DNA from 3 places in the Lactococcus allomyrinae genome. Region 1 is predicted to be linked to each of the others. Evidence: predicted binding sites of a transcription regulator. Region 1 holds the regulator's gene; each other region holds the start of a gene.
The links. Region 1 encodes NrdR, which represses ribonucleotide reductase genes. Its sites were predicted from a motif close to ACACNATATATNGTGT; they were not measured.
Positions count from the first base shown of each region.

Region 2: nrdD (anaerobic ribonucleoside-triphosphate reductase) is a predicted target of NrdR. The motif match lies at 3,601-3,616, and genes of this name have one in related genera.
Region 3: D7I46_RS04680 (redoxin NrdH) is a predicted target of NrdR. The motif match lies at 4,690-4,705, and genes of this name have one in related genera.

Region 1 is NZ_CP032627.1:336,026-347,274, forward strand. Features, by position in the region: gene D7I46_RS01745 (phosphotransferase family protein) at 101-874, shown strand; gene trmB (tRNA (guanosine(46)-N7)-methyltransferase TrmB) at 1,254-1,904, shown strand; gene nrdR (transcriptional regulator NrdR) at 2,092-2,541, shown strand; gene D7I46_RS01760 (DnaD domain protein) at 2,844-4,019, shown strand; gene dnaI (primosomal protein DnaI) at 4,019-4,900, shown strand; gene D7I46_RS01770 (NADPH-dependent oxidoreductase) at 4,893-5,615, shown strand; gene D7I46_RS01775 (pentapeptide repeat-containing protein) at 5,612-6,238, shown strand; gene der (ribosome biogenesis GTPase Der) at 6,673-7,983, shown strand; gene D7I46_RS01785 (SpaH/EbpB family LPXTG-anchored major pilin) at 8,337-9,935, shown strand; gene D7I46_RS01790 (class C sortase) at 9,973-10,851, shown strand; gene D7I46_RS01795 (pilin N-terminal domain-containing protein) at 10,853-11,249, shown strand, end outside.
Region 2 is NZ_CP032627.1:2,424,015-2,435,263, forward strand. Features, by position in the region: gene D7I46_RS11530 (LysM peptidoglycan-binding domain-containing protein) at 1-22, opposite strand, end outside; gene D7I46_RS11535 (cation-translocating P-type ATPase) at 753-3,437, shown strand; gene nrdD (anaerobic ribonucleoside-triphosphate reductase) at 3,710-6,034, shown strand; gene D7I46_RS11545 (hypothetical protein) at 6,037-6,594, shown strand; gene D7I46_RS11550 (D-2-hydroxyacid dehydrogenase) at 6,696-7,673, shown strand; gene nrdG (anaerobic ribonucleoside-triphosphate reductase activating protein) at 7,731-8,330, shown strand; gene D7I46_RS11560 (DUF2325 domain-containing protein) at 8,651-9,154, opposite strand; tRNA gene D7I46_RS11565 (tRNA-Ser) at 9,204-9,291, opposite strand; gene D7I46_RS11570 (energy-coupling factor ABC transporter ATP-binding protein) at 9,459-10,295, shown strand; gene D7I46_RS11575 (energy-coupling factor ABC transporter ATP-binding protein) at 10,609-11,249, shown strand, end outside.
Region 3 is NZ_CP032627.1:974,975-986,223, forward strand. Features, by position in the region: gene D7I46_RS04660 (3'-5' exonuclease) at 68-907, opposite strand; gene D7I46_RS04665 (hypothetical protein) at 946-1,452, opposite strand; gene parE (DNA topoisomerase IV subunit B) at 1,560-3,494, opposite strand; gene plsY (glycerol-3-phosphate 1-O-acyltransferase PlsY) at 4,010-4,648, shown strand; gene D7I46_RS04680 (redoxin NrdH) at 4,803-5,021, shown strand; gene nrdI (class Ib ribonucleoside-diphosphate reductase assembly flavoprotein NrdI) at 5,023-5,445, shown strand; gene nrdE (class 1b ribonucleoside-diphosphate reductase subunit alpha) at 5,848-8,016, shown strand; gene nrdF (class 1b ribonucleoside-diphosphate reductase subunit beta) at 8,442-9,419, shown strand; gene D7I46_RS04700 (glycosyltransferase family 2 protein) at 9,479-10,714, opposite strand; gene D7I46_RS04705 (hypothetical protein) at 10,769-11,249, opposite strand, start outside.

The sequences.
Region 1 (11,249 bases):
TCGTGGTACTATTTGGTGCTACAACATTGTGGAACTTGAGTTGCTATGATGTATTAACTCAGGATTTACAAAAGATTTAAGTTGGAAGGAGGAGATAACGGTGATGACTGCAAATTGGGATATGACACCAGTCAAAGGTGGTTCTGGGAATGCATTTTCTGGTAAAATTGATAAAGAGCGCATTTTTATTAAAAAAAATGGTAGTCCTTTTTTACCAAGCATTTATCTTGAAGGAATCACGCCTAAGGTCTTATGGACGAAACGTACGGCCGAGGGAGATACGTTATCTGCTCAACCCTGGATTGATGGGCATACTTTAAGTCCGGAAGATATGAGTGACCGCCAGATTAATCACATTTTGGCACATTTACGTGATTCTAAAAAGCTTGTGGAATCATATAAAAAACTGGGAAGTCAAGTTATTCCGCCGAAACAACTATTGGAAAATTGTGTAAAACAAACAAAAGCTTTGCAGACAAATCGCTTTTTATCAAGTATCATTGAGGAAATGTATCAGGAAATTCCAGAGCTTCAAAATGATGAGGTTGTTGTGGTTCATGGTGATGTGAATCATAAAAACTGGCTTGTTGATGATGCTTCTGGAAAGATATATCTTGTTGATTGGGACACGGTTTTTCTGTCTGATTCGATGGTGGATATGGCGCATGTATTGTCGCATTATATTCAGCACGAAGACTGGAGTTTATGGTTGATGAGCTCAGGTGTTAGACCACGGGCAGACTTGATGGATAAGGTCGCTTGGTATGGGAAATTATCCTTTCTTCGTCAAATTTCTGAATATCTCGTCAGAGGAAAAATGAAAGAAGTAAACCAAGAAATTTTAGGCCTTCGAAATTTTTGTGAATTATTTTAGTAAAAATAGGCTAGGGTCTCCTTCCTATTTTTTGGCTTGTGGCAATTGATTTGATGTATATTAGTTTCCACTTTAAATCCCGAGAGGATGTATACTACAGGTTGCCATTCGCCGTAAATGACGAAAGTCGCAAGGCGAAATGACTAATTGGTAACTGCATTAGCGTGTTTTTAGTAGCTTAGAGTGATGCCTGTGGTGTGAAACGAACGTAGAGTATTCGGAGAAAGGCATACGAAGTAGCGTGTGGCATGACGATTTTTTCGCTTTGAAGTTAGTTAGTACGTCAATCTGTTGTTGGTTTTTATAACACATTAGTTTTAGTAATGAATTTCAACACAAAGAGTAAATATAAGAGTATTAGAAGTAAAATGAGGTAGCAATGCGCGTAAGAAATCGTAAAGGGGCAACAGAAATGCTTGCCGAAAACGCACATATTGTGGTCGAAAATCCAGCAGAATTTAAGGGGCGTTGGGCAGAACGTTTTGGAAACAATCATCCTATTCATATTGAAGTAGGTTGTGGCAAAGGGGCATTTGCGACGGGAATGGCAGCACTCCATCCAGAAATTAATTATATTGCAATTGATATGCAGTTGTCCGTTTTGTCTTATGCTTTGGACAAAGCACTTGAAGCGGCCTTGCCAAATGTGCAGATGATGTTAGTTGATGGTGCCGCTTTGACTGAATATTTTGCTGATGGTGAGATTGATCAGGTCTATTTGAATTTCTCTGATCCTTGGCCAAAGGCTCGTCATGAAAAACGACGTTTGACTTATCAAGCATTTTTGGCTACTTATGAACAGATTTTACGGTCAGAGGGCGAAATTCATTTTAAGACGGATAACCGTGGTTTGTTTGAGTATTCGCTAGTTTCATTGACCAATTATGGGATGGAGCTAAAAAAAGTGTGGCTTGATTTACATAAAGATGAAGCATTTGCTCCGCTTAATGTAATGACAGAGTATGAAGAAAAATTTTCAAATAAGGGTCAGGTGATTTATCGATTGGAAGCAAAATTTAAGAAGCACTGATGGCCGATAAATCCTGTCAGCGTACTGACAGAAGCAAAAATCCTGTCAGTAGTTCGTTGTAAGTTTCAAACAAAGAAGTCAAGATTTATTCAGCGGGAGGTTTAAATTCCGTCGGATTTAACCTCTAGTGATAATAACAACCATAAATTAATTGTTTGAAGTGAAATAGGAAAAGGAAGGTGATGAGATGAGATGTCCTAAATGCTCCTCTGATGAGTCAAAAGTTGTAGATTCAAGACAGGCTGAAGATGCTATTCGTCGTCGTCGAGTTTGTGAAAATTGTGGTTTTCGTTTTACGACATTTGAACGTATTGAAGAAATGCCTCTTTTGGTGATTAAAAAAGATGATAAGCGTGAACCGTTCAATCGTGAAAAAATTGTGCGTGGTTTGGTACGATCGGCTTACAAACGTCCTGTTTCAAGTGAAGATATTGAAAGCATCGTGGCAAATGTTGAACGTAAGATTCGACAGCTTGATAGTAATGAAGTGAAATCTGACACAATTGGAGAATTTGTAATGGAGGAACTCTCAAAACTGGATGATATTACTTATATTCGGTTTGCCAGTGTTTATCGTTCTTTCAAGGATGTGAGCGAACTTGAGGCGCTTTTGCAAAACATTACGAAGAAAAATTGAGTCTGTCAGTATGCTGACGTGCTCTCAGTAACTTTTTGATACTTGTCAGTAAAATTGAGTTTGTTCGTCAGCTCTTTTGAGCGAGTTATACTAGTTCATTTAACAATGATTGATAAAAGTGATGCTTTTCTTATCTGCAACTTTGACGCATTGCGCCATCTTCGCTATGTTACGCTATCCATTCGCTCTAAGCCAGCAGAGCTGGCAAGGCGAAATGGTAAGCGCAAGATGTGGTTTGCATGAAAGTCAAATAGTATTAAAGCAAAAGAAGCCGTGAACAATAATTACGAAAAGAGGGAAATATGAGAGCAGGAGATTCGTTTACCATTGTGAATCGTGGAAAAATCAGCTTCGATGCTGAGACTTTTACGTTGCTCTATTTGCCGATTGTTGGCTCTAATGCTTTTGCTTTGTATCAACTGCTGGCGACTTTTTCAACAGGACGTATTTCTCATTTTTTGGAATATCTGAACATTGGATTAAATCCATTTTTGGAGAGTTTGGACAAACTTTCTGGGCTTGGTTTAGTCAAGGTTTTTGATGACCACACGATGATTTATTTTGATGTAAGGAGTCCATTGACTTACGATGAATTTTTGTCTGATGATTTTTACAAGCAACTTTTGATTTCACGAATTGGTGAAAATAGAGTGATTGGTCTTTCAAAAAAAATCGAAGTCAAAGGTCAAAATATTTCCAAAAAATTTCATGAAGTTTATAAAGTTGATTTTGACAACGAACCAAAATCAGCTGTAAGCACTGACAGCTTTGATATGGGAGCTTTTAAGAGTTTGATGGATCGTCAAGGCTTGACATTCTCAAATGAAAATTCGGAACGTCTGAGCATTTATTCTCTCGCCGAAAAATTTGATCTAAACTGGTACGAACTCTTTAAAAAAGCTGAAAGTACGGCTAATGCAGACAAGAGTTTGAACCTGTCAGCACTGACAAGAAGTCTGTCAGCAAGTTCTGAGCCACAGGTGGCATTATCAAGCTTCCCCAAAGCATTTGCTGAACTTATCGTGAGTAGTAAATCACATGAGCCAGTCGAATTTATTCAGCAGATTAAGAGCCAAGCTGGCGGTTTTGTAAGTGGAGATGAACGAAAGATTTTAAATAATCTCACTAAACAAAATCTACCATCTGAAGTCCAAAATGTACTCATTCATTATATTTTAGTTCAACAAAAAAATGCGTCTCTGTCTTCAAATTTCGTGAATACATTGGCAAATGATTGGATGAGAAATAAAGTATTCACCGCAGAAATGGCAGTGAAGCGTATCTTAGAACGTAATGAATCAGCTCAAATAAAAGCACAAGAAAAACAAAACTTTACAAAAAAACAAACAAAAATTGTAAAAGAAGCACCAAAGTGGTCAAATCCGAGCTATGAAAATAAGACAAGTGAAGAAGAACTTGCAAGGCTTGAGAAAATTCGACTTGCTTCACTCCAAAAACTGAAAGGAGAGCAGCAATAATGGAATCTATTGGTGAAATTTTAAATAAACGCAAAGATTTACGTGGAAATTTTGAAAAACTTGTGGCTGAAGTCATGAAAAATAAAGATGTTCAGTCTTTTATTGCTACCCATCAAATGACGTCAGATGAGATTCAACGCTCCTATTCAAAATTTTATGAGTTTGTGCGTGAACGTGAAAAATTTGAAAAAGGTGAGAAGCGGGCAGCAGATGGTTATGAACCAGTCTTGATCATGAATCATGGATATGCTGACGTATCTTATCAAACCACATCAGAGCTTGCCGCACAGCAAGCTGCGCAAACATTACTCCGTCGAGTGAAAATTATAGGTTTACCAAAAGATTTAAAACAGGTTACTTTAGAAGATATTGCACTTGATGATGTAGGACGGATTGAGCCTTATCAAGCTTTGGTGGATTTTATTGCGAATTTTCCTGAGCAAAAAGGCCTCTATCTTTACGGAGATTTTGGAGTGGGGAAATCTTTCATGATGGCAGCAATGGCAAATGAATTGGCAAAAAAAGGAATTTCGACCACTTTGCTTCATTACCCAACATTTATATCAGATTTAGACTTTGATACGGCTAAGGTTTGGGTGAATGAAATCAAGCAAAGTCAAGTATTGGTCCTTGATGACATTGGAGCGGAACAAAACAACGCTTGGGTGCGTGATAGCATTTTGCAGGTTGTTTTACAACATCGGATGCAGGAAGATTTACCTACATTTTTCACTTCTAACTTAAACATGAATGAGCTAGAACAACATCTGGCAGAAACAAAAAGAGCAGATGAGATTTGGCCAGCAAAACGCGTGATGGAACGTGTGAAATATCTATCACGTGAACTTCGACTGGAAGGAATAAACAGACGACATGACTGATATAAATGAAACCATTAATTTGATGATGAAACATACTTCAGTGCGTAATTTTACTGAAGAAAAAATAAAAGATGAAGATTTAGAAGTTATTTTGAAAGCAGGACAAGCTGCATCAACTTGGAAAAATTTTCAGTCTTACTCGATAATTATTGTAAAATCGCAAGAGCAAAAAGACGCAATTTATCAATATCAGCCACAAAAATCCATTAAAAATGCTGCAGTTTATCTTGTATTTGTCGGAGATTTGAATCGTGCCGAAAAAGCGGTAAAAATGCACGAAGGAGACTTCCAGCCTAAGGGGATAGAGTCTTTATTGATTACAGCGACGGATGCTGCTGTTACTGGACAAAATGTTCTTTTAGCCGCTGAATCTTTGGGCTATGGTGGAGTAATGGTGGGACTGATTCGTGACCAGTCTGCTGAAATATCAAAAGTGTTAGATTTGCCTGATTACACTTATCCGCTGTTTGGCATTGCTCTTGGCAGACCAGCGCGTATCAACAAAGTAAAGCCACGCTTGCCTTTAGAGGCTATTGCTTTTAAAGAAAAATATATTGAGCAAACCGAGCAAGTCATTTCAGATTTTGATGAAGTTCAAGATGAATTTGCAGGCAGTCGTCGATTGAATAAGTGGTCAGAGCGGATTGTTGGACAATGGGGCGTTCCAGAAATTACATCATCAACAGAAAATCTAAAAGATAAAAAATTATTATGAAGACAAAAAAGATACTGGAGCCAAAATTACCTACGGTATACAGAACAGTCACCAGTGAAGATTGGGAGTATGGAGAGCTTTATCAAGCAAAATTTACTGATGAAAATCTGTCAGTAGATTATCCATTGCGTTTCTCAAGCTGTCAGTTGATAAATGTTACATTTTTACTGACAGAAAGTTCTGTCAGTGAATTTACGGACTGTATTTTTGAAAAATGTGATTTGTCAAATCTAAATTTATCCAGTATAGGTTTTTACCGTTGCCGATTTATAAATTGTAAACTATTAGGTGTTGATTTTACAAATTGTCATTTACAAGATGTCCAGTTTGAACAGACTCTGCTTAATTATGCCAATTTCTCGGCAAGTACCTTAAAATCTGTTCGCTTTTTTGAAAATGATTGCACAGAGAGCCTTTTCACAGCTTGTAAATTTTCAAATGTCTATTTTCTGTCTAACCAACTGGAAGGAACTAATTTCTGGGAAACTTCGCTTGCGGGTTTAGATTTTTCTACAAATAAGTTCGAACACTTAGAAATTACACCACAACTTGCTAAAAATATTAAAATAAATCTAAGTCAAGCCTCATTTTTTGCAAGTTTATTTGGCATTGACATTGTTTAGTTGCTGATGATAGAATACTGTCAGTATGCTGGCAGAAAACAAAACATAAGATTACCTCTAAAACCTCAGAATTTTCAGCTTAGGCTAAATTCCAAATTTTTAGAGGTCACCTTATGCTCGTTTACTTTTAAATCTGCATGAACAGAACTAGTGGCTGAACTGCAACTATCCTGCTGCAAGCTTTGTTTGCTAAACAAACGGATAGCGTGGTGCTGAAAAATAATAGCAAATCACTTCGCCTTACTGTTTTAACAGATTGCGATTTGAACTTGTTACTTTACAGGATAGCTGTTGGCGCTAAAGCAGCAGCGGATATGCTAGTTGTTTTACCCAGTGGCTTAGCGAAATCGACAACGTAGAGCAGCAGAGTAACTTCTAAAAATTCTTTTAGAAGTTAAATAGCATTAAAACATTGATATGAAAGTGAGAAAATAATGAGTCTACCTACAGTAGCTATCGTTGGCCGTCCGAATGTCGGTAAGTCAACAATTTTTAATCGTATTGCGGGAGAGCGTATTTCGATTGTTGAAGACATCCCAGGAGTGACACGTGACCGTATTTATGCCACAGGAGAATGGTTGACGCGTAAGTTTAATATCATTGATACAGGTGGTATAGAACTCTCAGATGAACCTTTTATGACCGAAATTCGCGCCCAAGCTGAAATTGCCATGACAGAAGCAGATGTTATTATTGCTGTTGTGGACGGAGAAACAGGGATTACAGATGCAGATGAAGCCGTAGCTAATATTCTCTATCGTACGGATAAACCCATCATTTTAGTGGTCAATAAAGTGGATAATCCAGAACGGAGAATGGAAATTTTTGATTTCTATTCTCTTGGTTTAGGTGACCCCTATCCTGTTTCTGCTGTGCATGGGATTGGTACAGGTGATGTTCTTGATGCGATTGTGCAAAATCTTCCAAACGAAATTGAAGAAGAAAATGAAAATGTTATTAAATTTAGCTTGATTGGTCGTCCAAATGTCGGTAAATCGTCATTAATTAATGCCATTCTTGGAGAAGAACGGGTGATTGCAAGTCCAATAGCGGGAACGACACGTGATGCCATTGATACCCATTTTACAGACGAAGAGGGTCAAGAATTTGTTATGATTGATACCGCAGGAATGCGTAAATCAGGCAAAATTTATGAGAATACAGAGAAATATTCTGTCATGCGTGCCATGCGTGCTATTGATCGTAGTGATATTGTGCTCATGGTGATTAATGCGGAAGAAGGCATTCGTGAGTACGATATGCGTATCGCAGGTTTTGCGCATGAAGCAGGAAAAGGCATTTTGATTGTTGTTAACAAGTGGGATACACTAGACAAGGATAACAGCACAATGAAAAACTTCGAGCAAGAAATTCGTATCAAATTCAAATTTCTTGATTATGCTCCAATCGTCTATGTTTCAGCAAAGACAGGACAACGCCTCAACAAACTACCAGAAGCTATCAAAGAAATTCATCATGCACAAAATCTACGTATTTCAAGCTCTGTCCTAAATGATGTGATTATGGATGCCGTCGCAATTAATCCTACACCGACAGACAAAGGAAAACGTCTTAAAATATTCTATGCGACACAAGTTGCAGTTAAACCACCAACATTTGTAGTTTTTGTCAATGAAGAAGAACTAATGCATTTCTCATATCTTCGTTTCTTAGAAAATCAGATTCGTAAAGCATTTGTCTTTGAAGGAACTCCCATTCACTTAATTGCTCGTAAGCGAAAATAAATTTAAAAAAGAGCCATACCAAGATTAAGGTCGTGACTTTTTAGATTAAAATATAAAAAAATTACAAAATAAAACACCAAATCATATGATTTGGTGTTTTTTATTTTTCTATTTATAAAAATAAATTAAAAACTACAAACTTAGTGTTTTAAAGTATTGAAAACGGAAACAATATAAATTTTTTCGTAAAAAAAGAATAAAAATAGAAATTTATTCATTAATGCTATTGCAATATAACAATACATAAGTTATAATAATAAATCAAATGGACGTATTTTTTAAAATACATTCATCTAAAGTAGTGTTTGTGTCTAAAATTAGACATAAATGCCTTATAAAAAGGAGAAACCGCAATGATGAAATTTTCATCTTTCAAATCAATTAACCGTAAAGTATCAATGGCAACTGTTGCCTTGATGACAATTGTAAGCTTGAGCAGTGCAGTTACAGCGTTTGCTGATACTAACGTACCAGACAGCTCAACAACACGTGAAATTACAATTCATGCTCTTCAAGGAACACCAACAGCAAACAAACCTGGCTTTGTTAATGACGGTACTGAACAAAATGTAACAGGTACTCCGTTGCAACATGTGACATTTACTGCAACACTTGTGACACCCACAGGTTCAGCTGCTAACATGAAAGTTGGAGATACATCAACTTATACAACTACAAGTACAGTAGTATCAGGAGAAACAGATACTAACGGCACAGTAAGTTTAAATATTACAGAAGATGGATACTACCTACTTCATCAAGTCACTACAGTTGGTGGAGTCGCTTCTATGCAAGATTCAATTGTTCAAGTCCCATTGAATTCATCCTCTTCACAAGCTGTGAATGGTTGGTTGTATGATATCAACGTTTATCCTAAAACAGACCTTTCACAAGATAATGCTGTAAATAAAACAGTAGAAATTGGTGATAATGTGCTTGATGACAACACAGGAACAAATAAACAAGCTACTGTTTTTGCGGGTCAAGATATCACATGGAACTTAGCCTCAGCCTTTTCAGATTCTATGGTAACTGATGATGGTAAAGTAGGATCATTTGAATTAACTGATGCTTTAAATTCAAATTTAACTTTTAAAGCTATTAATTTTGTTGTAGGGACAAAAGAAATTTCGCTTGATTCAACAACAGACTATACATTGACAACAACTGATGGAAATATTGATTTGAAATTGACTGAAACAGGAATTAAAGCAATCAAAGCAGCTAAAGAGTCATCATCCGATCAATTCATTGTCAATCTTACTACAACAGTTTCTAATACTTATAAATATGGACAAATTGGTAACTATTTCACAACTAGTGTGAAAAATGCTTACGGTGTAGACCTTAGTAATACAACAGGCTCAGGTAACACAAATCTGCATATTAACCTTCTTGGTTCTTCAGATTCAACAACAGATGTCCCTGAAGTCTATCTAGGAGCGCTCAGAATTCAAAAGATTGATTCTGTTTCAAAAACTCCACTTTCAGGTGCAACATTTAAACTGATTAAAGCATCTTCAAAAGATGAAGCACAAGCTCTTGTTGATGGAAAAACTTCAACTGCAACTTATGTTCAAAATCCATCTCAAGCAGGTCAAGATTATAGCTTGACAACAGGAACAGATGGAATGATTGAATTTGACGGTTTAGAGCTGACAGATACTGCTGAACAAACAGGTGATACATCAACAGCGAATACTCACTATTACGTAATTGAAACAGCAGCTCCAACAGGATACGATCTCCCAACAAGTGTTGTAGAAGTAGTGGCTTCTATTGATCCGACTACGACTCAAGTTGGCGTATCAAATAATTTGGATGGTGGAAATATTAAACTTCCATTTACAGGTGGACAAGGTATGATTGGCATTATTGTGATTGCTGGAGTTGCTACAACAGCGTCAATCGTTATCCGTCGCCGTAAAACAATAACTGATAAATCAGAATAAATTAATAAGTAAAATCAGAAAGGAATAGGAATTGATTGTGAGGGCTAAAAAAAAGCCAACTGTAAAAAAGAAAAACCGTTCCTTTCGTGATATTCTGAGTGTTATTTTTGCTTTGGTTGCGGTTGGTGCACTTTTTTATCCGATTGTAGCTAATACTCTTGTTTCGAATAAAACAGCGAACATTGTTACTAAATTCAATGAAAAAACCTCTACACTTGATAAAAATGAAATTAATCATTTACTTACAAGCGCTAAAGAATATAACACATATATTTACGATATGAGTCAGCATATTCCTTACACAAAGTCCAAACCAAACTATAATCAAATGTTAAACATTGATAATAGTGGCATGATGGGAAATGTTTCAATACCACAAATCAAAGTGGAGAATGTTCCTGTTTATCATGGAGATTCAGAGGAAACATTAGCGGTAGGGATTGGTCATATTCCTCAGACGAGTTTGCCAATTGGTGGAAATAATACTCACACAGTGCTTTCGGCTCATTCAGGACGTGTCAACAATACTTTGTTTACTAATTTGGATAAACTCAAAATTGGTGATGTATTCTATGTGGATACGTTAAATCTTAAGATGAAATACAAAATTAATAAGATTAAGGTTGTAAATCCTGAAGATGTTTCGACTTTGGGAATCCAAAAAGGAAAAGATATTGCAACGCTTGTGACTTGCTATCCAACAGGAGTAAATAGTCAACGACTTCTTGTGACAGGAGAACGTGTTCCATATGCTTCAAAAACACCACAAGAAGAAATACAACGTGATAAGTATGGTTATGATTTTTGGGTTTTGCTAGGTTCACTTATTTTAGCAATTCTCGCTGTTTTATATCTAATTTATAAGTATTATGAAAAAAGAAAAAATAGAAGTAAGAACACGGAGGAAACAAGATAGAATGATGAAAACAACAATTGGAAAAGTTTTATTTGTTTTCTTTATCTTGAGCGTGGCTGGATTGGCACCTCAAGTTAGTGCACAAGCACAACTTGGCTCAACACATACTCAAGACTTATTTATCGTAAAATATGGTCTTCCCTCGGGGAAAAATCAATTTTCGCAAAAACAAACAACTAATACAGGCGAAAAAATTAATAATATTCCCGTAGATAACCACGATTCAGAGCTCGCTCCGATAGCTGGAATTCACTATGTGATTCAAAAAATTATACCCACCAGAGATGGAGATAAAATCAAACTTAGTGATAAAGACTCATATTCTGTTAGTGGTACACCGCTAGAACTTGTAACAAATTCTGCTGGAATTATATCTTTAAATCTTAGTGATGGATTTT
Region 2 (11,249 bases), 610 kb from region 1:
CTTTTATACGTGAAGCAGGCATAGATGAGTCCTTTCAATTAAGAGTTGATTTTACATAGTCAAGTCATGAGTTGATAGTATCCAACCCATGCAAGTATTTTTTATTTTAATGAATTTTATGCGAAAGCATTTCTGATACTATTCTAACATGATTAAGGTGTAAAACAATAACAATATTATAAAAACATTAGAATAAAATATGTCATTTGTGTGGCCTTTTATGAAAGCTTTTTTCTGAAAGTATCATTTGATTTTATCTAAGAGTTTGTTATAATCGAGTGCGCAATATCAGGAGCTATGAGAAAAGACAAAAAGGAACCTGCTCTGTGAGCAGAACCCTATTTTCTATATTCTCCACGCTTCTTGACAGTATTGCTCACATCTTGTTATAATTGAGTTCGTACGATTAGAAATGAGTGAAAAAAGATAAATCTTTCCAAGAAACTTCGTTTCTCTCCGAGTTTTCCTATTTTTCATCATTTCTTGCAAATCGTGCTAACATCTTGTTATAATTAAGAGGAACTCAAGGGAGTAGCAGGAGCAAGTATTTATATTCAACGCTCTGGTAAGATCGACAGAACCGAAAGAAATTTCCGGTCTTATCAATCGCTCATGTCTTGTCATCAAAAATGCTTATATTGCTTTTTGATTCTGACTGGGTAAATTTGCAAGACTTGTGGCAGATTGCTACAGGTCTATTTTGTTATCTTGCACCTGTTTATTAATTTTTTGGAGGAAGAATCTTGGCTGAAATTCAAGAGAAAAAAGTACAATCACAAGCAGCTTTTCATCATTTGCCACTGACAGAGGTCTTTAATGAACTGTCAGCAACTGACAAAGGCCTCACAGAACAAGAGGCGAAAAAACGTCTCAACCAATATGGTGAAAATGAGTTAAATGCGAGTAAAAAGAAATCTTTACTGGTTAAATTTGCTGAACAGTTTAAGGATTTGATGATTATCATCTTGATTATTGCGGCGATTTTGTCGGTCATCACGAGTGGTGGGCATGACCTGTCTGATGCGATTATCATTATGGCTGTCGTCATTATCAATGCGATTTTCGGCGTTTATCAGGAGGGCAAAGCTGAGGCCGCGATTGAGGCGCTCAAGGACATGAGTTCGCCCATGGCAAGGGTTAAGCGAGACGGACATATTGTCGAGGTTGACAGCAAGGAACTCGTGCCGGGGGACATTGTGCTGCTCGAAGCTGGCGATGTTGTGCCCGCGGATATGCGGCTTTTGGAGTCAGCAAGTCTGAAAATTGAAGAAGCGGCACTGACAGGGGAGTCTGTTCCTGTTGAGAAAGATGCCAGACATTCTGTCAGCGCTGACAGTGGTATTGGTGACCGGCTGAATATGGCTTATCAAAATGCCAATGTGACTTATGGTCGAGGGAGCGGACTTGTGACTAATACAGCGATGTTTACTGAGGTTGGTAAAATCGCAAGTATGATTGAATCTGCTGATGAAACTGAAACACCATTGAAGCGCAACTTAAACAAGCTTTCAAAAGTGCTGACATGGGCAATTTTAGCAATTGCAGCAGTGACTTTTGCAGTTCATTTGCTGCGTGGTGGCGAAATTGTGCAAGGCTTGATGACCTCAGTGGCGCTTGCTGTGGCTGCGATTCCAGAGGGTTTGCCTGCGATTGTTACGATTGTTTTGGCGCTCGGCACGCAAGTGCTGGCAAAGAAAAATGCAATTGTCAGAAAGTTGCCTGCTGTGGAAACGCTGGGGTCAACGGAAATCATTGCCTCGGATAAGACGGGGACGCTGACGATGAATCAGATGACCGTGGAGAAAATTTTTACTGACGGAAAGCTGGTCAGCGCTGACGAAAAGCTGTCAGTAGATGATATGACTTTGCGCGTGATGAATTTTGCCAATGACACGAAGATTTCGGCTGATGGAAGTTTGATTGGTGACCCTACGGAAACGGCATTAGTCAAGTTTGGGCGGACGAAAGATTTTGATATTCGCTCAGAACTGACAGAAACGCCGCGCGTGGCAGAATTGCCTTTTGATAGTGACAGAAAGTTGATGTCCACGATTCATCAGCTTGATGACGGAAAATATCTCGTTGCTGTCAAAGGCGCTCCTGACCAACTCCTCAAACGTGCAAATAAAAAACTGGTCAGAGATGAAGTCAGTTCTTTGTCAGCAACTGACAGAAAAGAAATATTGACGGTCAATCATGAAATGGCGCATGAAGCCTTGCGCGTGCTGATGATGGCCTTTAAATACATTGACAAAGTGCCAGAAACGCTGACAAGCGAGGACTTGGAAAATGATTTGATTTTCGCTGGTCTGGTCGGGATGATTGACCCAGAGCGCGCCGAAGCCGCAGAGGCTGTCCGTGTGGCAAAGGCTGCGGGCATCCGCCCCATCATGATTACAGGAGACCATCAGGACACCGCCGAAGCCATTGCGAAGCGCCTCGGTATCATCAGTGAAAATGACAATGAAGATCATGTGCTGACAGGCGCAGAGCTGAATGACATGGACGATAAGACTTTCCAAAAGTCTGTCAGCCAGTACAGCGTTTACGCGCGCGTCAGTCCAGAGCACAAAGTCCGCATCGTCAAGGCTTGGCAAAATGAAGGTAAAGTCGTCGCGATGACGGGCGATGGTGTCAATGATGCGCCAGCGCTCAAAACGGCGGACATCGGCATTGGCATGGGCATCACGGGGACAGAAGTCAGTAAGGGCGCGTCAGACATGGTACTTGCCGATGATAATTTTGCCACGATTATCGTTGCCGTCGAAGAAGGACGAAAAGTTTTCGCCAATATCCAAAAGACGATTCAATATCTGCTTTCTGCCAACACAGCGGAAGTGCTGACGATTTTCCTTGCAACGATGTTTGGTTGGGACGTGCTGCTTCCTGTTCATTTGCTCTGGATAAATCTTGTAACAGACACATTCCCGGCGATTGCGCTCGGTGTCGAGCCAAATGAACCAGGAAGTATGCAGCAAAAACCACGTGGTAAAAAAGCGTCATTCTTCAGTGGTGGTGTGCTATCTGCCACAATTTATCAAGGGCTTCTGCAAGCGGCATTGACACTCGGAGTTTATGGGCTTGCGCTTGCATTTCCCGAACACGCAGGCAATCATACCATGATGCACCAAGACGCATTGACGATGGCCTTTGCGACACTTGGCTTGATTCAACTTTTCCATGCGTTTAATGTCAAATCCATTCATCAGTCGATTTTCAAAGTCGGCGCATTCAAGTCGAAAACCTTTAACTGGTCGATCCTTGTCAGCTTTGCTCTGCTTGCTTGTGTTATTCTTATTCCAGGGCTAAATGGCATTTTCCATGTCAGTCACTTGGATTTATACCAATGGGGAATGGTACTTGGCATGAGTTTTGCTGTCATTATCATTGTTGAAATTGTCAAATTTGTTCAAAGATTAATGATGAAAAAAGCGTAAATACCAGTATTAATCAGTGATGAAAAAATAAAATCTTGTCAGTTCAATGCGCCTAAATGAAGCATTGAACTGACAAGATTTTTTGAATTTAAAATATAACATTTTTTGAACAAAACAGATACATTTACACAGAAAATTTTAATAATTGCCTAAAAACACGATGACACAAGATATAGTATAGCTTTACATAATATACTACTAGATATTGTGTCGCGTGAGATAATTTGATAGAATAAGGAGTAAAGAAAATTAGATTTGAAGAGGATAGGTAGATGAAAGTTGGAGTAGTAAGCCCTAATGCCGAAATTAATGTAATCAATGTTGTTAAACGTGACGGACGTTCTGTCAAATTTGACAGCCAAAAGATTTTTGATGCGCTAACAAAAGCAGCTGAAAAGGTTGGAACGATTGACCTGTCATCTCGCAGTACTGCCAACTTTGGCGGCAGCACCCACGCTGTCGATTTTCGCTATGACGCTGAAGCGTCAAGTCAAATCGCAGAACTGACAGCAATCACTGACAGAGTGGTCAGTGAGATTTTTAGTCGTTTTCATGAAGATGTAAAAATTTATGAGATTCAAAGCATTGTTGAGCAAGAATTAATTGAATCAGGTAATACCGAGCTTGCTGAAGAATACATTAGTTATCGTGCTAATCGTGATTTGGCACGGACCAAAGCAACTGACATCAACTTCACTATCGAAAAACTCATTAATCGCGACCAGACGGTTGTCAATGAAAATGCCAATAAAGACAGCAACGTTTTTAACACACAACGTGACTTGACCGCAGGTGCCGTTTCAAAAGCGATTGGTCTGAAATTATTGCCACCACACGTCGCCAATGCGCATCAAAAAGGCGATATTCACTATCATGACCTTGATTATTCACCTTTTACTACCATGTCAAATTGCTGCTTAATTGACTTCAAAAATATGTTTGAAAATGGCTTTAAGCTTGGTAATGCTCAAGTTGATTCACCAAAATCAATCCAAACGGCAACAGCTCAGGCCAGTCAAATCATTGCCAATGTCGCAAGCTCCCAGTACGGTGGTTGCTCCTTTGACCGTGCAGATGAAGTCCTTGCACCTTATGCCAAATTAAATTACGAAAAACACCTGAAAGATGCTGAAAAATGGATTGAAAATCCTGAAAAACGAGAAGCCTATGCCAAAGAAAAAACGGCAAAAGACATCTATGATGCCATGCAATCTTTAGAATATGAAATTAACACGCTCTTTACCAGCAACGGTCAAACGCCATTTGTCACAGTTGGTTTTGGACTTGGTACGGATTGGTACGCGCGCGAAATCCAAAAAGCCATTCTCAAAGTCCGAATTGGCGGTCTTGGCTCAGAACACCGCACGGCAATTTTCCCTAAGCTGATTTTTACACTCAAACGTGGGCTAAATCTGGAAGTTGGTACACCCAATTATGATATCAAACAGCTCGCCCTCGAATGCTCAACCAAGCGGATGTATCCAGATATTTTGAGTTATGACAAGATTGTTGAGTTGACAGGCTCATTCAAAGCCAGCATGGGTTGCCGTTCATTTCTTCAAGGTTGGAAAGATGCCGAAGGTAATGATGTCACGGCAGGACGTAATAATCTCGGTGTGGTTACTGTCAATCTACCTCGTATTGCACTTGAAGCTGCAGGTGATCAAGCAAAATTCTGGGAAATCTTCAACGAACGCATCGAAATCGCGCATGATGCCCTTGCTTTTCGTGTGGAACGTGCCAAAGAAGCTCAGCCCAAAAATGCACCAATCCTCTTCATGAACGGTGCGCTGGGCAGACTTGATGCGGAAGGCGCGGTAGATGAACTCTACAAAAATGAACGTGCCACCGTCAGCCTTGGCTATATTGGACTTTATGAAGTGGCGACCACTTTTTACGGATCGACCTGGGAGTCTAATCCAGAAGCGAAAGCCTTCACGATTGAGATTGTCAAACGAATGCATGAAGACTGCGAAGCTTGGTCTAAGGCATCTGGTTACCATTACTCAGTTTATAGCACACCGTCAGAAAGCCTGACCGACCGTTTTTGCCGTATGGACAAGGAAAAATTTGGCAGTGTTCCTGACATCACGGACAAAGACTACTATACCAACTCTTTCCACTACGACATCCGAAAAAATCCGACCCCATTTGAAAAATTAGAATTTGAAAAAGACTATCCCGTCTATGCCAATGGTGGTTTTATCCACTATTGCGAATATCCGATGATTCAACAAAATCCAAAAGCGCTTGAAGCCGTCTGGGACTTCGCCTACGACCGTATCGGCTATCTGGGTACCAATGCGCCTATCGACCACTGCTACGCCTGCGGCTTTGAAGGCGACTTTGCGCCAACTGAACGTGGGTTCAAATGTCCACAATGCGGCAATGACGATCCCAAAACCTGTGACGTTGTCAAGCGGACTTGTGGCTATCTCGGCAATCCCCAAGCACGCCCAATGGTACATGGCCGCCACAAGGAAATCTCTGCGCGCGTGAAGCATATGAACGGTTCTGTTGGGGTGTTGAATGATGGAAACCTGATTGATTCTGAAGCGGTTGATGAAGCAAAGAGTAAGTATTTTGTGGAGAAATAGCAATGATCTATTTACATGCAGTAAACATATTTTGGGATAACAATGGAAATTTTCAATGGGGGAGTATCGCAGCAATAATCAGTTTGCTCTCTGCTTGTCTGAGTGTCTGGGGAATCAAGCGGAATATAGATGCAAATCTTAGAGCTAAGGCCAGAATTGAGTGGATTCAAGAAGTTAGGAGGCAGACTGCAACAGTTTATAAATCATATAGGGAGTTACGTTCTGCATATTTACAAAAAGAGGGGAGAGCGATTGCTTATACAAAATATCAAACTGATTTAAGACTGTTGAAATTATATTTTGCAGATAATGACGACAACTTTCCTGGCGAATCGGATACGGCAATAATTTTAAAAAATAGTAAAGATAACAAAGGGAAAAATAAATATCTCATTCATGTGATTGATAAATTACAGGAAGTGAAAAGTAAACTAAACGAGAAAGATATTTTAGCAGCAACAGGGAATTTTAGTCAATATTATGTAGAACTTGATGAACTTATGGGATATATTAGTATTTATCTTAAAATTGAGTGGGATAAGGCGAAAAAAGGCAAATAGGAATCTAAATAGATTAGGCTAAATTTTCAAAGTAGATTTAGTGATTGACCAATTACTTTATGACGAGATGATTTTACAAACAAAGAAGGGAGATTACCAATATGCCCATAAAAACTCTAATCCTAACGAACACATGGTTGACGCAGTCATTCAAAGCAAAGCTTGAAAATCTGTTTGCTCATCAGACAGATTATGAAGTTCAATTCAAATCTGAGGCAGACCTGACGGCGGATGATTTTGCAGAAACAGAAGTTTTGATTGCGATCCCGTCGCCACAGCTTTTGCCGAAGTTCAAGAAATTAAAATGGCTTCAGCTTTTCTCAGCAGGCACTAATGGCTATACTGAGGGGGCGGCTTTTCCTGCGGGTGTGGCGTTGACCAATGCTTCTGGTACTTATGGCGTGACGATTTCGGAGCATTTATTGACGATGGCGCTCGTTTTGATGCGGCGGTTCAATGTTTATGCGAGCCAGCAGGAGCAAGAGATCTGGCAAAATGCTGGCGATTTGCAGTCAATTTATGGTTCAACGATTTTGGTGCATGGTTTGGGCGATATTGGTGGGCATTTTGCACAGAAAGTGCAAGCGCTCGGTGCGCACGTGATTGCGGTCAAACGCACAGTTTATGGCGATGACCAATTTGCCGACGAAGTCTATCCAGAAAGTGAGCTGGACAAAATCTTGCCCAAGGTAGATTTGATTGCGACGAGCGTCCCTGGAACAAAAGAAACTTACAAGCTGTTTGACGCGGCGAAATTTGCTCTGATGAAGCCGAACGCAATTTTCCTCAATGTCGGGCGTGGGACAAATGTGGATTTGGAGGCGCTTTGTGATGCGTTGGACAATGGGAAATTAGGCGCTGCAGGTCTTGATGTGACTGACCCAGAGCCATTGCCAAAGGGTCATCGCGCTTGGCATACGCCAAATCTGCTGATTACGCCACACGCATCTGGCGGCTACACCATTCCTGAGAGCAGACATCGTTTTATTGAGATTTTGCGGACGAATTTGCAGAATTATATAGAGGGTAAACCGCTGCGCAATCTGGTTGATATGCAGACAGGATATAAGAAAAAATAAAATGAATTGGCAGATGAAATCTGCCTTTTGTATAGAATAAAATGGAGAGAACATCTCATGAATAATCCTAAACCAAAGGAGTGGACGGCAGCAGATTTATCTCAAAATTATGTTGCTGACTATAAACCGTTCAATTTTGTGGACGGAGAGGGTGTACGTTGCTCGCTTTATGTGAGTGGTTGTATGTTTCACTGTGAAGGCTGTTATAATCAAGCGACTTGGGCGTTTCGTTACGGGACGCCTTATACAAAAGCACTTGAAGAACGTATCATGGCAGACTTGGCGCAACCTTATGTGCAAGGATTGACCTTGCTTGGTGGTGAGCCATTTCTCAATACTACTTTTTTGATTCCTTTACTTAGGCGAATTCGGCAGGAGTTACCTGAAAAAGATATTTGGTCTTGGACAGGATATACTTGGGAAGAACTGATGGTGGAAACCCAAGATAAACTTGAAATGCTAGAGTTGTTAGATATTTTAGTTGATGGGCGTTTTGAGTTGTCAAAGAAAAACTTGATGTTACAATTTCGAGGGTCATCTAATCAACGAATTATTGATGTGAAAAGATCCGTCAGTGCTGACAAAGTCGTGATTTGGGATAAACTCAACGATGGTAATCAGTCATTTGAACAAATACACAAAGAAAAATTAATCTAGTACTGTTTAATTTCTAAAATACTTTTAGAAGTCCTCCCATTGCACTACGTTGTCGACACACTAAGCGTTTATTCGCTTTATATCGCGATAAGGCGAAGTGATGCTAAAGTCGCTATTGTACGAGATCTGATCCCACGTGTAACCTTTCAAAGCTGTGAAATGAGAAAAGCATTGTTTTTTCCAATTGGTGCAAGACAGTGTAGCTAGGTTAGCTAGTACAAATAGAAAAAATAAACTCTGTCAGTGCGCTGACAGAGTTTTTAGTCGTTGATTTTATGCTTATTTTGTTCGAATGAACTGTCAGCAGACTGACAGAAATTTTATTTGAATAATTTACCAAAATCAATGTCATCATCATCAATTTTGACTTGTGCTAATACTTTTTTTAGCGGTAAGTTTTTCTTTTTTGTTTTTAGATAGGGGTGTAGTTCCTGACGTTTAACAGTTTCTTGAAGAACTTTTTGAGGTTCATTCTGAGTTTTTGGATTTTTTTTAAGTGACTTATTTGGGGATTTTGGTAACACAAAATTTTCTGATGGAAATGTTTCGTTGAGTTTATTGATGATGGTTTCAATGCCAAAGTTACTGCCAATCCAAAAAGGTGTACCAGTCATTTTGCAAGCCTCTTTGGCAAATCGGATAGAATGATGTGCAACGTTGCGATTGCGCATGATGACAAAGTCAGCCTTTGCAACAAGTTGATTGATTTCCGAGCGGTTTGGTGTTTTTTTGTCAAAGCCTAAAAAAGTAACACCTACTTTTGAAAGAAGCATCTGTAAATCTCCCCAGTATTTTGCCTCCTCAATGACTAATAATGTTTTCATTAACACTCATTTCTAACAAAAAACGAACCCAAATAGGTTCGTACGGATAAGGAGAGAAGGGGATTCGAACCCCCGAAACGCTTTTGACGTTTACACACTTTCCAGGCGTGCTCCTTCGACCACTCGGACATCTCTCCGCGACCTTTCTATTATACCAAATTTACGTGAAAAGTTGTCAATGAAAAGCGCTGACAGAAATTTGTCAGTGCTTACAACGGTTTGTCAGTGAACTTTTTGACAAAAAATAGTACGAAATATAAAAGTAAGTCACGCAAAGAAAGCAAAATTTGATATAATAGGGGCTATGAATAAAATTCTCGAAGTAGAAAATTTAGTTTTTAAATATGAAAAAGAAAGCGATGTGAATCAGCTTAATGGTGTATCATTTTCAGTGGAGCGAGGAGAATGGTTGTCCATTATTGGACAAAATGGCTCTGGTAAATCGACAACTGCACGCTTAATTGATGGCCTTTTTGAAGAGTTTGAAGGAACAGTTAAGATTGATGGCGAGCTTTTGACGAAGGAAAATGTCTGGTCTCTGCGCAGAAAAATTGGGATGGTTTTCCAAAATCCAGATAACCAATTTGTAGGAGCAACCGTTGAGGACGATGTGGCTTTTGGTATGGAAAATCAAGGGATTATCCGTAGTGAGATGTTGCGTCGTGTAGATGAGGCTTTGGCTGCGGTTAATATGTTAGACTTCAAAACGCGCGAGCCTGCACGCCTTTCTGGAGGTCAAAAGCAGCGCGTGGCTGTAGCTGGAATTATTGCCTTACGTCCAGAGATTATCATTCTTGATGAGAGTACCTCAATGCTTGACCCAACAGGACGGGCAGAGATTATGCGTGTGATTCGTGAAATCAAAGATAAATATCACTTGACAGTTTTGTCTATCACGCATGACCTTGATGAAGCAGCAAGTTCTGATCGGATTTTAGTGATGAGAGCGGGCGAAATTATCAAGGAAGCGGCACCATCGGAGCTTTTTGCGACAAGTGAGGATATGGTGGAGATAGGTCTCGATGTTCCATTTTCATCAAACTTGATGAAGGATTTGCGTACGAAGGGTTTTGAGTTACCAGAGAAGTACTTATCAGAAGATGAGTTGGTTGAATTTTTAGCTAAGGATATTCAAAAATGATAATTCGTGAAGCTGTTGAAGAAGATTAGGCAGTTTTAAATGAATTCGACTTTTGTACTATCCTATGGCTTTATCTTCACTTTCTACTTAAATATTAAAGTTTATGTTTTATTCTTGAGCTCCTTTTTAAGTCTGTTAAATGGGAAAACTTAATCTTCGCAAGGCTGTAGTTTATCTAATAATTCTTTTTAGAAAAATATTAGACAAACGAGCATCAGCACAGGAGATTAGTGAGCTCTGTGCTGATTTTACATTATAGAGTTGATAAACACTGAACTAGCAATAATTTCCACAAAGAATTTTGAGATGAAATATGAGTATTAAATTTGAAAAAGTAAATTACACTTACCAACCTAATACCCCTTTTGCAAGTCGAGCGCTTTTCGATATTGACTTGGAGGTTCAAAAGGGAAGTTACACAGCAATTATTGGGCACACAGGTTCTGGTAAATCCACACTTTTGCAGCATTTGAATGGACTTTTGCAGCCGACAGAAGGGACTGTTACTGTCGGAGATATTGTCGTTAAATCAACGAGCAAGCAAAAAGAAATCAAACCTGTCCGCAAAAAAGTAGGGGTTGTTTTCCAATTTCCAGAAGCGCAGCTTTTTGAGGAAACAGTGCTAAAAGATGTAGCTTTTGGTCCTCAAAACTTTGGTGTATCAAAAGAAGCAGCCGAAAAAATCGCGGCTGATAAACTTCAACTTGTAGGACTTGCTGAAAATTTTTGGGAGAAATCACCCTTTGAACTTTCTGGGGGACAAATGCGTCGCGTTGCGATAGCGGGTATTCTCGCTATGGAGCCAGAGGTATTGGTGCTTGATGAACCAACGGCTGGACTTGATCCTAAAGCCCGTATTGAGATGATGGAACTTTTTGAGAGCATTCATGAATCAGGTCAAACGGTCGTTTTAGTGACACATTTGATGGACGATGTCGCAAATTATGCGGATTA
Region 3 (11,249 bases), 640 kb from region 1:
TTTGGCACCACAACTACAATACTGCCTTGCGTTTCGGTAAACATCACTTTCTGAAAGTTAACTGGTATTAGTTCTTACCATTCGACTGATTCTCGTCCAAATCCGTCAGAAAATTTGCTTTTTGCATTTCCTTCAGAAAATCTGAATGAATCGCCAACTTTTCATCATTATATAAGGTAATACTCAAGCTTGAGCCTGTTGAGTATTCACGCTCTATCCGAATTCCTGAAATATCAAACTGCTGCCATATTCGTTCTGAATCTTGACGATAATAAACCAAGTTTTTTGTAATTGGCAAATTTAATTTCCTACGAAGTGTGTCAGTGATTTCATCTGAAATATCACCAAATAAATCCATTTGCTCAGGCTCTGTCAGCATACTGACAGCTTTAGGTTGTTCAATTTCTTGAAGATATTGATACAATTTTGCTGTCACTAAACAATCGTTTAAAGCGTCATGCGAACGTAAATCATTCATTTCTAAAAAGTCTTTAAAACTTTCCAGAGCATAACTTTTCATCTGTAGAAGTCGCTTGCTCTCAGCTAAAGTATCATAAACGCGAAATGCCTCAACATCAGTAATTGCGCAGTCAATAATTGCTTGATAGAGAAAGCTGATATCAAAAGGAGCGTTGTGTGCTACCAATAGATGACCTTTGATAAAATCTAAAAACTTCGGTAAAACCTGTTCAATCACTGGCTGACTCAACAAATCTGCTGGTCTGATTCCTGTCAGTTGTGTAATCTCTGACGATACATAAGAACGCTGATTTTTAACCAATTGATTGAAGCGGGCTAACTCAACATCATTTTCGTCATATTTTACTGCGCCAATTTGAATAATCTCATTTTTCTGAGCAGAGAAACCCGTCGTTTCAAAGTCAAAAACAACATATTTTTCAGACATTTTTCCCCTTTAATTATTTTTTTCTTTTCACTTTTATGTTAGTGCTTCTTATCGAAAACTCCTATTTTTTGATTGAGCGCAAGCTCCAAAGAAGATAGATTTACGCTGCAACCGTTCAACTTTTCAAGCGACAGCACCGTGATAGGAATCACATAATTTTTGTACACTCTAAAATATCGTCCCTGATAAGTTTTCAAGTTTTTGATTTGAACCGTAAGCACTGAACTTCTTGAACTTACAAGATTGAACATTTGAATATCCTTGTAAAAGACTATAATCTGTTCACTTGAAAATAGTCCTCTTATGTCATAAATCAGCCGTTCATCAAGCAAAGTAAGACAACTTTTATCTTTTACGGTACGATAAAGCAGTCCGTAATAACCAATGCCAAGCAAACAAACAAGCCAAAAAAGAATCAAAAGCGATAAACGATTTATAAAAAGCAGAGATAATCCAATCGCCAATACAAAAATCCACCAACTCCACCAGAAAGTCATGATTGAATAATTAATCGTATAAGGAAAAGTAATTTCGTCTTTTTTCATCAGTTGTTTCACTTTCTTGGTTACTGAACAATGCATTTTTTGACCAAAAATAAGTCTGTCAGTACTGACAGAAGGTCATTCGTGATGATGACCGCTAAAAAACTCCCTTAAAACACCGTTTCTTCTTCCATAGTAAATTTAACATTGTTTTCAATCCATTTTCTACGTGGCTCAACTTTGTCACCCATCAAAACAGACACACGTTTCTCTGCTTGAGCGGCATCATCAATTGTCACTTGAATTAATGTTCTTGTGTCAGGATTCATCGTCGTTTCCCACAGCTGGTCTGCGTTCATTTCGCCCAACCCTTTATAACGCTGTAGGTTCGCGCCACGACCAAATTTAGCTCGAAGTTCTGCGAGTTCCCCATCTGTCCAGGCATACTCTATTTTCTCTTTTTTACCTTTCCCCTCACTCATTTTATAAAGTGGTGGAAGTGCGATATACACATGACCATTCTCCACCAAAGGTTTCATATAACGATAAAAGAAAGTCAACAAAAGTGTTTGAATATGAGCACCGTCAGTATCCGCGTCGGTCATAATAATAATTTTATCGTAATTTCGGTCTTCAAGCTGAAAATCAGCGCCAACACCTGCTCCAATGGTGTAAATCATCGTATTGATTTCCTCATTTTTGAGAATATCTTGCATTTTAGCCTTTTCAGTATTGATGACTTTACCACGCAAAGGCAAAATCGCTTGGAATTTACGGTCACGCCCTTGTTTAGCAGAGCCACCAGCCGAATCTCCTTCGACGAGATAAAGTTCATTTTTATTAGGATTCTTCGTTTGGGCAGGTGTTAATTTTCCAGAAAGTAATCCCTTATCTTTCTTCGTTTTCTTACCATTTCTTGAATCTTCGCGCGCTTTTCTGGCAGCTTCACGCGCTTCACGCGCCTTAATCGCTTTACGAATCAGATTTTGAGCTAACTCTCCATTTTCCATCAGATAAAAGCTCAATTTTTCCGCCACAATACTATCCACAATGGGCCGCGCCAAAGGCGATCCTAGTTTATCTTTGGTTTGTCCTTCAAACTGCAAATGCTCCTCTGGCACCAAAATAGACAAAACAGCAGTCAGTCCCTCGCGATAATCTGAACCTTCAAGATTTTTGTCCTTCTCTTTTAATAGATTCGTTTTTCTTGCATAGTCATTCATCGCTTTGGTTATCGCCGTTTTCAGTCCAGACTCATGTGTTCCGCCATCTTTCGTACGAACATTATTAACAAACGATAAAATATTTTCTGAGTATCCATCATTGTATTGCATCGCAACTTCAACCTGAAACTCATCTTGTTCTCCTGCAAAATAAAGTACAGGAGTCAGCGAATCTTTGTCTTCGTTAAGATAGGAAACAAAATCTTGTACCCCGTTTTCATAGTGAAACTCTGCTGAATCATCTGAACGCTTATCTTCAAGCGAAATCGTCACATCTTTCAGCAAAAATGCTGATTCGTTCAATCTTTCCGAAATAATACTATATTTGAATTCCGTTGTCGAAAAAATCGTTGAATCCGGCATAAATGTAACTTTTGTTCCCGTCTTCGACTTTGGAGCCTTACCTACTTTTTCCAATGTTGTAGCTGGATGACCTCCATTTTCAAAGCGTTGACGATAGACTACGCCATCACGTGTAATCTCCACTTCAAGCCAGCTGGACAGGGCATTAACCACACTAGATCCAACTCCGTGCAAACCACCAGAGGTCTTATAGCCTCCTTGCCCAAACTTGCCTCCCGCATGAAGAATTGTAAAAATAACTTCAACTGTAGGTATTCCCATAGCGTGCATCCCGACTGGCATTCCACGTCCTTCATCCTCAACAGTCATCGAACCATCTTTGTTAATGATAACAGAAATTTTATTACCAAATCCTGAAAGTGCCTCATCGACTGCATTATCTACAATTTCCCAAACCATATGATGCAGTCCTGTACCATCAGTCGATCCAATATACATCCCAGGTCTTTTCCTTACCGCATCAAGTCCTTCTAAAACTTGAATTGCATCATCACCATAATGATTAATATCTACAGCCATTCTTTCCTCTTATCCTTATCACAATTTTTTATCAATATTTTTGTTGATTTTATTGACTTTCAAAAGTCATTTTATTTTTCTGTCACTTTTATAAATCCTATGTCGTTAACCAAACTTTTAGTGCAATATCAGCAACATGACACACACTTCGTGTACCGTTCTTCAAAAGCTAATATATTTATAAGTTCAGAAAAATATTTACCTTGATTATTGTACCTTGTTCAGAAAGCTTTGTCAAAACCCCGTTATCAATTAATAAATGTCTCTTCATTTTATACTATATCGAACTTATTCAATAAACGATCCATTTTATCAAACAATATAGAGAACTCTAAAAATTGAATTACACAAAGTTGCAATATGAAATACATAAAATCGCAGTAAAAGCTCCACTCTTGATAGCAGCATTGTCATTATTCTTTACCAAAAATATGATATAATTATACAGTTAAAAGAGTTAGTATCTGATTTGAAATCAATCATACATTTTAAACGAAATAAACTTCGGAGAACTTATGCTTATTTTTATTCTTCTCATTGTCAGTTATCTTTTGGGAGCTATTCCTGCTGGTCTATGGGTCGGAAAGATTTTCTTTAAAAAAAATCTCCACGACTACGGTTCTGGAAATACAGGAACAACTAATACTTTTCGGATTTTAGGCATTAAAGCTGGAATTGCAGTCTTTATGTTCGATTTACTCAAAGGTACTTTAGCCACTTTATTGCCACTATTCTTTCATGTTCACGGCATATCTCCTCTAATTTTTGGACTTATCGCTGTGTTAGGACATACTTTTTCTATCTTTGACCACTTCAAAGGAGGAAAGGCTGTTGCAACTTCTGGGGGTGTTGTTCTCGGGTTTAGCCCGCTATTTCTTCTCTATCTCCTCCTTGTTTTTCTTATTGTTCTCTTCTTATTCAGTATGATTAGTCTATCAAGCATTGCAGCAGCAATTGCAGCAATTATTGGTATCCTCATTTTTCCTAGTATTAATTTTATTCTGCCAAATTATGATTTATTATTTTCAATAATAATTTTTGTCCTCGCAATAATAATTATTGTTCGACATAAATCTAATATAAAACGAATTAAAAATCATACAGAATCCCTTGTCCCCTTTGGTTTTAACTTATCTAAACAAATAAAAAAATAGGACTATATCTTGTGTCCATCTAATATTTTTTACATAATTCAACACAATATCTAGTAGTAATCATTTGACTAGATATTTTTTTTACGCTAAAATAAGACTATAAAAATAACGAGAAAAGTAAAATAACTTTTACTCACATAAATGGGGGACTATAATGGTTACAGTATATTCAAAAAATAACTGCATGCAATGCAAAATGGTCAAAAAATGGCTTGGAGAACACAATGTTTCTTTCAACGAAATCAATATCGATGAACAGCCTGAATTTGTAGAAAAGGTTATTGAAATGGGTTTTCGTGCCGCACCTGTTATCACTAAAGGTGAGTTAGCTTTCTCAGGATTTCGTCCATCAGAATTAGCAAAGTTGGCTTAATATGAAACTTGTTTACTTCAGCTTGACGGGTCAAACCCGCCGCTTCGTGAACAAAACAGGCTTACCTCACGAAGAAATATTGGCAGATAGTGACTTAGAAATGAATGAAGATTTTATTCTTATCACACCAAGTTATGCCGAAGAATCACCAACTGTATCAAAATCAATTGAAGTCATGGATCCAGTATTTGATTTTATGGCCTACAATGATAACTATAAATTCTGTCGTGGAATCATCGGTACAGGCAATCGTAATTTTGCTGGAATTTATATTTTTACTGCAAAGGAAATTTCCGCTAAGTACCAAATTCCTATTTTATATGATTTTGAGTTCAACGGAACACCCTCTGATGTTGAAATGGTCGAAAAATTAGCTAAAAAGCTTGATCAAGGAGCAAGTGTCACTTACAAAAAGCCCTTTTGATTAACTTTATTCTTCTGCTTCACATCTGTGAAGCTCCTTTAATTTTTATTTAAAACTTACAAGCCTTTTATTATGTAATTAATTTTATAATTCAACGAGTTTGTTTTTTACTTTAAAGGAAAGCGCTTCCTGATACAGCGGTTAATTTGTTGCTACGCAACTCCATACCCATTGGGAATGCTTCGCAGTCGCCTTGGGCTAACCAATAAAATATACCATTTTAAAAGTTAGTTTAGTAAATGTCCCATTTCTATAGTTAACCCGTTGTAAAAACCCACAACGGATTTATGTTGCGTTCTAACTTCATGGCGCAAAAATGGCGTCATGATACGTCAATTGCAGTTACCACTAATAAAATTCGATTGGATTTTAAAGTGAAACTAGTGTATTAAAAGGAGTAATATGTCTCTTAAAAATCTCAAAGATGTTACTTATTTCAAACTCAATAATGAAATCAATATTCCTGTTAATGGTGCGATTCCATTAGCCAAAGATAAAGAAGCGATTGCTGCTTTCTTCAAAGAAAACGTTGAGCCTAATCGCTTTACTGCCGAAACTTACACGGATAAGCTCAACTGGCTTGTCCAAGAAGAATATCTAGAATCTGATTTTTTATCAAAATATGATTCAACATTTATTACGACACTTCGAAAAGAATTGACTGATTTTGGTTTCCGTTTTGATTCGTTCATGGCAGCATATAAATTCTATAATCAATATGCTATGAAAAACAATGATGGTTCTCTTTATCTTGAAGACTTTGAAGACCGTGTATTGATGAATGCCCTTTACATGGGAGCTGGTGATGAAAGTTTAGCACGAAATCTCGCTTTTTCAATGATTAACCGGAGATATCAACCAGCTACACCTACATTTCTTAATGCTGGTCGCAAACGCCGCGGAGAATTTGTTTCTTGCTTCTTATTGCAATTAACAGATGATATGAACTCTATCGGACGAACGATTAATTCCGCCTTACAACTTTCTAAAAATGGTGGTGGTGTTGGTCTTAATTTGACAAATCTACGTGCTGCTGGTGCTCCAATCAAAGGATACGATGGTGTTGCAGCAGGTGTTGTGCCTGTCATGAAACTTTTTGAAGATTCTTTCTCATATGCTAACCAATTGGGACAACGTCAAGGTGCGGGAGTTGTTTATCTCTCTATCTTCCACCCAGATATTATGGAATTTCTTTCAACAAAAAAAGAGAATGCTGACGAAAAAATCCGTGTAAAAACGCTATCTCTAGGTGTAACTGTTCCTGATAAATTTTATGAATTAGTCAAAAAAGGTGAAACAATGTATCTTTTCGAGCCTTATTTTGTCGAAAAATATTATGGTAAGCCTTTCGCTGAGGTTGACATCACTGCGGAATATAACAACATGGTTGCAAATCCAGAAATTCGTAAAACACCGATAAGTGCTCGTGAGCTTGAACAAGAACTTTCTAAACTTCAACAAGAATCTGGCTACCCTTATATCGTCAATGTTGACACTGTTAATCGGGCTAACCCTGTTGATGGTGTGATTTCAATGTCAAATCTTTGTTCTGAAATTCTCCAAGTGCAAACTGCCTCAGTTTTAAATGATGATCAAACCTACAAAGTCGTGGGAACAGATGTTGCCTGTAATTTAGGCTCTACTAATATTATCAATATGATGATTTCAGGTAAAGAGTTTGGAACTTCTGTCGAGGCGATGGTTCGTGCTTTGACCTATATTTCTGAAACAACAAATTTGGATACTGTTCCTACTGTTCGTAAAGGTAACGATGAGATGCACGCGATTGGACTTGGAGCAATGGGATTGCATAGTTTCCTTGCTAATCAGCATATTCATTATGACAGTAAAGAGGCTGTTGAATTTACGAGTGTCTATTTCATGTTGATTAATTACTACACACTGCTTGCTTCAAATAAACTTGCCGTTGAAAAAGGCACTTCTTTCAAAACTTTTGAAAAATCGGCTTATGCTGACGGAAGCTATTTTGATAAGTATCTGAACCATGATTTCTTTGGTGTGGTTAGTGATAAAGTTCAGGCATTGTTTTATGGTATCAAAGTTCCTTCACTTGAAGATTGGTCAGCGTTAAAAGAGGCTGTCATGACTTCTGGATTATACAATTCTTACCGTATGGCAGTAGCTCCAAATGGCTCAATTTCTTACATCAATGACTGTTCTTCTTCTATTCATCCAATTGTCAATCGAATCGAAGAACGCCAAGAAAAGAAAGTCGGTAAGATTTATTATCCAGCCGCTGGGCTTTCAACGGATACGATTCCTTTTTATAAGTCTGCTTATGATACTGATATGCGTGCTGTCATTGATGTTTATGCTGCCGCAACTGAACACGTTGACCAAGGATTGTCACTGACACTCTTTATGCGTTCAACATTGCCAGAAGGACTCTATGAATGGAAATCTACAACAAGCAAAATGACCACTAGAGATCTTAGTATTTTGCGAAATTATGCTTACAAAAAGGGAATAAAAACAATCTATTACATTCGTACCTTCACAGATGATGAAGAGGAAGTCGGAGCAAACCAATGTGAAAGTTGTGTCATATAAATGAGTTCTGTCAGTAAATATTTACTGACAGAACTTAAATCTTTTACTGACAGAATTAACATTTAAAACTTATCCCTGAAACTCATTTACAAATTAAGCGACAATAAAAATTACTGATAGATTTCTGTCAGTAAAAAAAAAGAAAGGAACTAAGTTCGTCATCTCTACTCAAAGGATTTATACAAGTTCTCCTAATAAAATCTTATTGATTTTTATTAATTGTAATTGTGATTGTGATTGCTATATCTTTATAATCAATTAAACAAAATCCTATGAAAAAGAGTAACCTAAAACGTTAGACATTAGGTTATACTATGGACTTCAAAATATCATTTTAACTTAGCAAGTATGTGCTAATATCCACAGATAAAATAATCACTTCAATATATTTTGAACTTCATAAAAGTCGGACTTACATTTTCATTATGTCTGAAACTGAAAATCTTACTGTACCTACCTATTACAGTGCAATTGACTGGAATTCCATTGAGGATTCTATTGACAAATATACTTGGGAAAAACTGACAAGCCAATTTTGGTTGGACACGCGCGTTCCTGTTTCCAACGACTTAGATGACTGGCGCAAACTTCCTCAGATTGAACGCGATACATTTGCAAAAGCTTTTGCTGGACTTACTTTGCTAGACACTTTACAGTCTGTAGACGGTGCCGAAGTCCTCAAGCATGACTCACGTACACCGCAGGAAATTGCTTGTTTCAATAATATCCAATTTATGGAGTCTGTCCATGCAAAATCCTACTCAACTATTTTTTCAACTTTAAACACAAAAAAAGAAATCACAGAACTGTTCGATTGGGTTGATACAAATGTTTATATGCAAAAAAAGGCCAAAATCATCAATGGTATTTACGAAAATGGTACTCCTCTCCAAAAGAAAGTAGCCTCTGTATTTCTCGAAACTTGCCTCTTCTACTCCGGTTTCTATACACCATTACGCTATTTAGGTAACAACAAAATGATAAATTCAGCGGAAATTATCAAATTGATTATTCGTGACGAGAGTGTTCATGGAACTTATATCGGTTATAAGTTCCAACTCGGCTTTAACGAACTTTCAGAAGCAGAACAAAGTGAGTTTCGTGAGTGGATGTACGAACTCCTCTATCAACTCTATGAAAATGAAGAAAAATACTCTGCTCTTCTTTACGACAAGATTGGATGGACTGATGAAGTTTTAACTTTTGTTCGCTATAATGCAAACAAGGCTCTGATGAATCTTGGTCAAGACCCATTATTTCCAGATACTGCAGCAGATGTCAACCCAGTAGTAATGAATGGCATTTCAACTTCTTCATCAAACCATGATTTCTTCTCACAAGTCGGTAATTCTTATCTCCTTGGTGAAGTCGAAGCCATGTCTGACGATGATTACAATATCTAAAAAATCCTCATAATATAAAAAACTTACCCTAGAGTAAGTTTTTTATATTATCATCTTCTTTAATCTTTTTTCATTTTTGTTCGCTCAGGGCTTACCCATGTTCCTGACGCTTCACCCTTAACTACTCCTTGAATCGCTGCTTTAAAGCTAGTAATAACTGTAATAGGTCCAACAATCCAATACCATAACAAGTAAAGTGGAGAAAAAATAATATATTTCATCTTAGATTCATGGCTTTCCAAAGCAAGTGAAGAAAAAAGTTGAAAAAAACCAACAAGACTAACATAAGAGTAAAAAATAAAAAATCGTTCCAAATGAATATTCAAATCCAAATAATTATTTGTTAAAACATCAATAATAAATTGTACTAGCATAATAATCGTCCCTATAACATAGTAAAATGCCCAGACAATACTCAGAGTCTGATCAATAAGAAGGATAACCTTAGGCAAATAATGCAACGGATGTTTAAAAATACGTCCAAAATTAGTAAACCACGACTCTGTTCCACCCTTAGCCCATCTTTTACGCTGTTTATACAGTGCATCAAAAGTATTCGGAACATTCATATAAGCAATAATATCCGGAGTGTAAACTGCCTGCCACCCATGAAATTGTTGATCCCAAGCAATGGAGATATCTTCAGTCGCTCTATCCTGCCTAAAAATCCCTACATCAAACAAAGCTTTCTTACGATACATGGTATTTGCTCCACTGTAAGCATAAATTGCTCCTAAAACCCCCATCTGTGTCCGTTTGATAATTCCAGCAATACTTGAAAACTCTACCGTTTGTGATTTTTCAACTAAAAGAGAGCGATTTTGAACCGTCATATTGACTGTAACCGCCCCAGTATTTTGAAACTTATCTCCAACAAAATAATTCATATACCGCCAAAGTGCATCACGTTCCGGCATAATATCCGCATCATTGCTTAAAATGAATTCCCCTTTCGCAAATGAAACACCAATATTAAAAGCGTGTGCCTTTCCCTTATTTGCAGTAATTCGGACAACACGAAGTCTGGGATATTTGAGCATCAATCTTTGCAATATATTTGGTGTCAAATCTGTAGAACCATCATCACAAACTAAAACCTCAAAATTATGATAATCTAATTCCGTAAATAGATATTCAATAGTATCTTCAATGACCAATTCTTCATTATGTGCTGGAATCATAATCGTAATCATTGGCTCATCTTCAGGCGCAACTCTCTGGAAAGTTTTGAGCCTTCCTTTGTAAAAAAAGCGATAAAAAATACCGCCAACAGTCCATGCAATAGCTCCAATCATTGGATAGTAAAATAATACTGAAGATAGTAATCCAAATATATTTGACAAATTAAATCAGCATCCTTTTTTCTTAAATTCCTCCTCTATCAAATGGTTTGGGAGATTTTGTTCTGGTGCAACGATGTAATATTGTATGCTTTCACGAAATTCTTGTTTCCCAAAGCGTGCTGTATAAATCTCATTCAACACTTTTGTACGATTTTCAGCCTGAAACTCGTTATATAATTTCTTCTTAGCAAAGACGTGCTCTTCCATATAATTATTATGAATAAGAAACATTGTACTAATAAGAATAACTCCAAGCCCACCTTTGAGCAGTACGGAAAATACAATGTGTTCAAATACACGTCCTTCCGCAAAACTCCAATGAAAAATAAAATCCCAAAAAGGCTTAGAAGTAGAGGAATTTATTGCAACCAAGATCGGATAAATCAATATTATCCATGAAAAAAGAACAGCCAAAGTTTGTCGAATTTTCAAACCCCAGTTTCCTTCCTCAAAGTATCTATCTTCAATCAATTCCATATTTAATAGA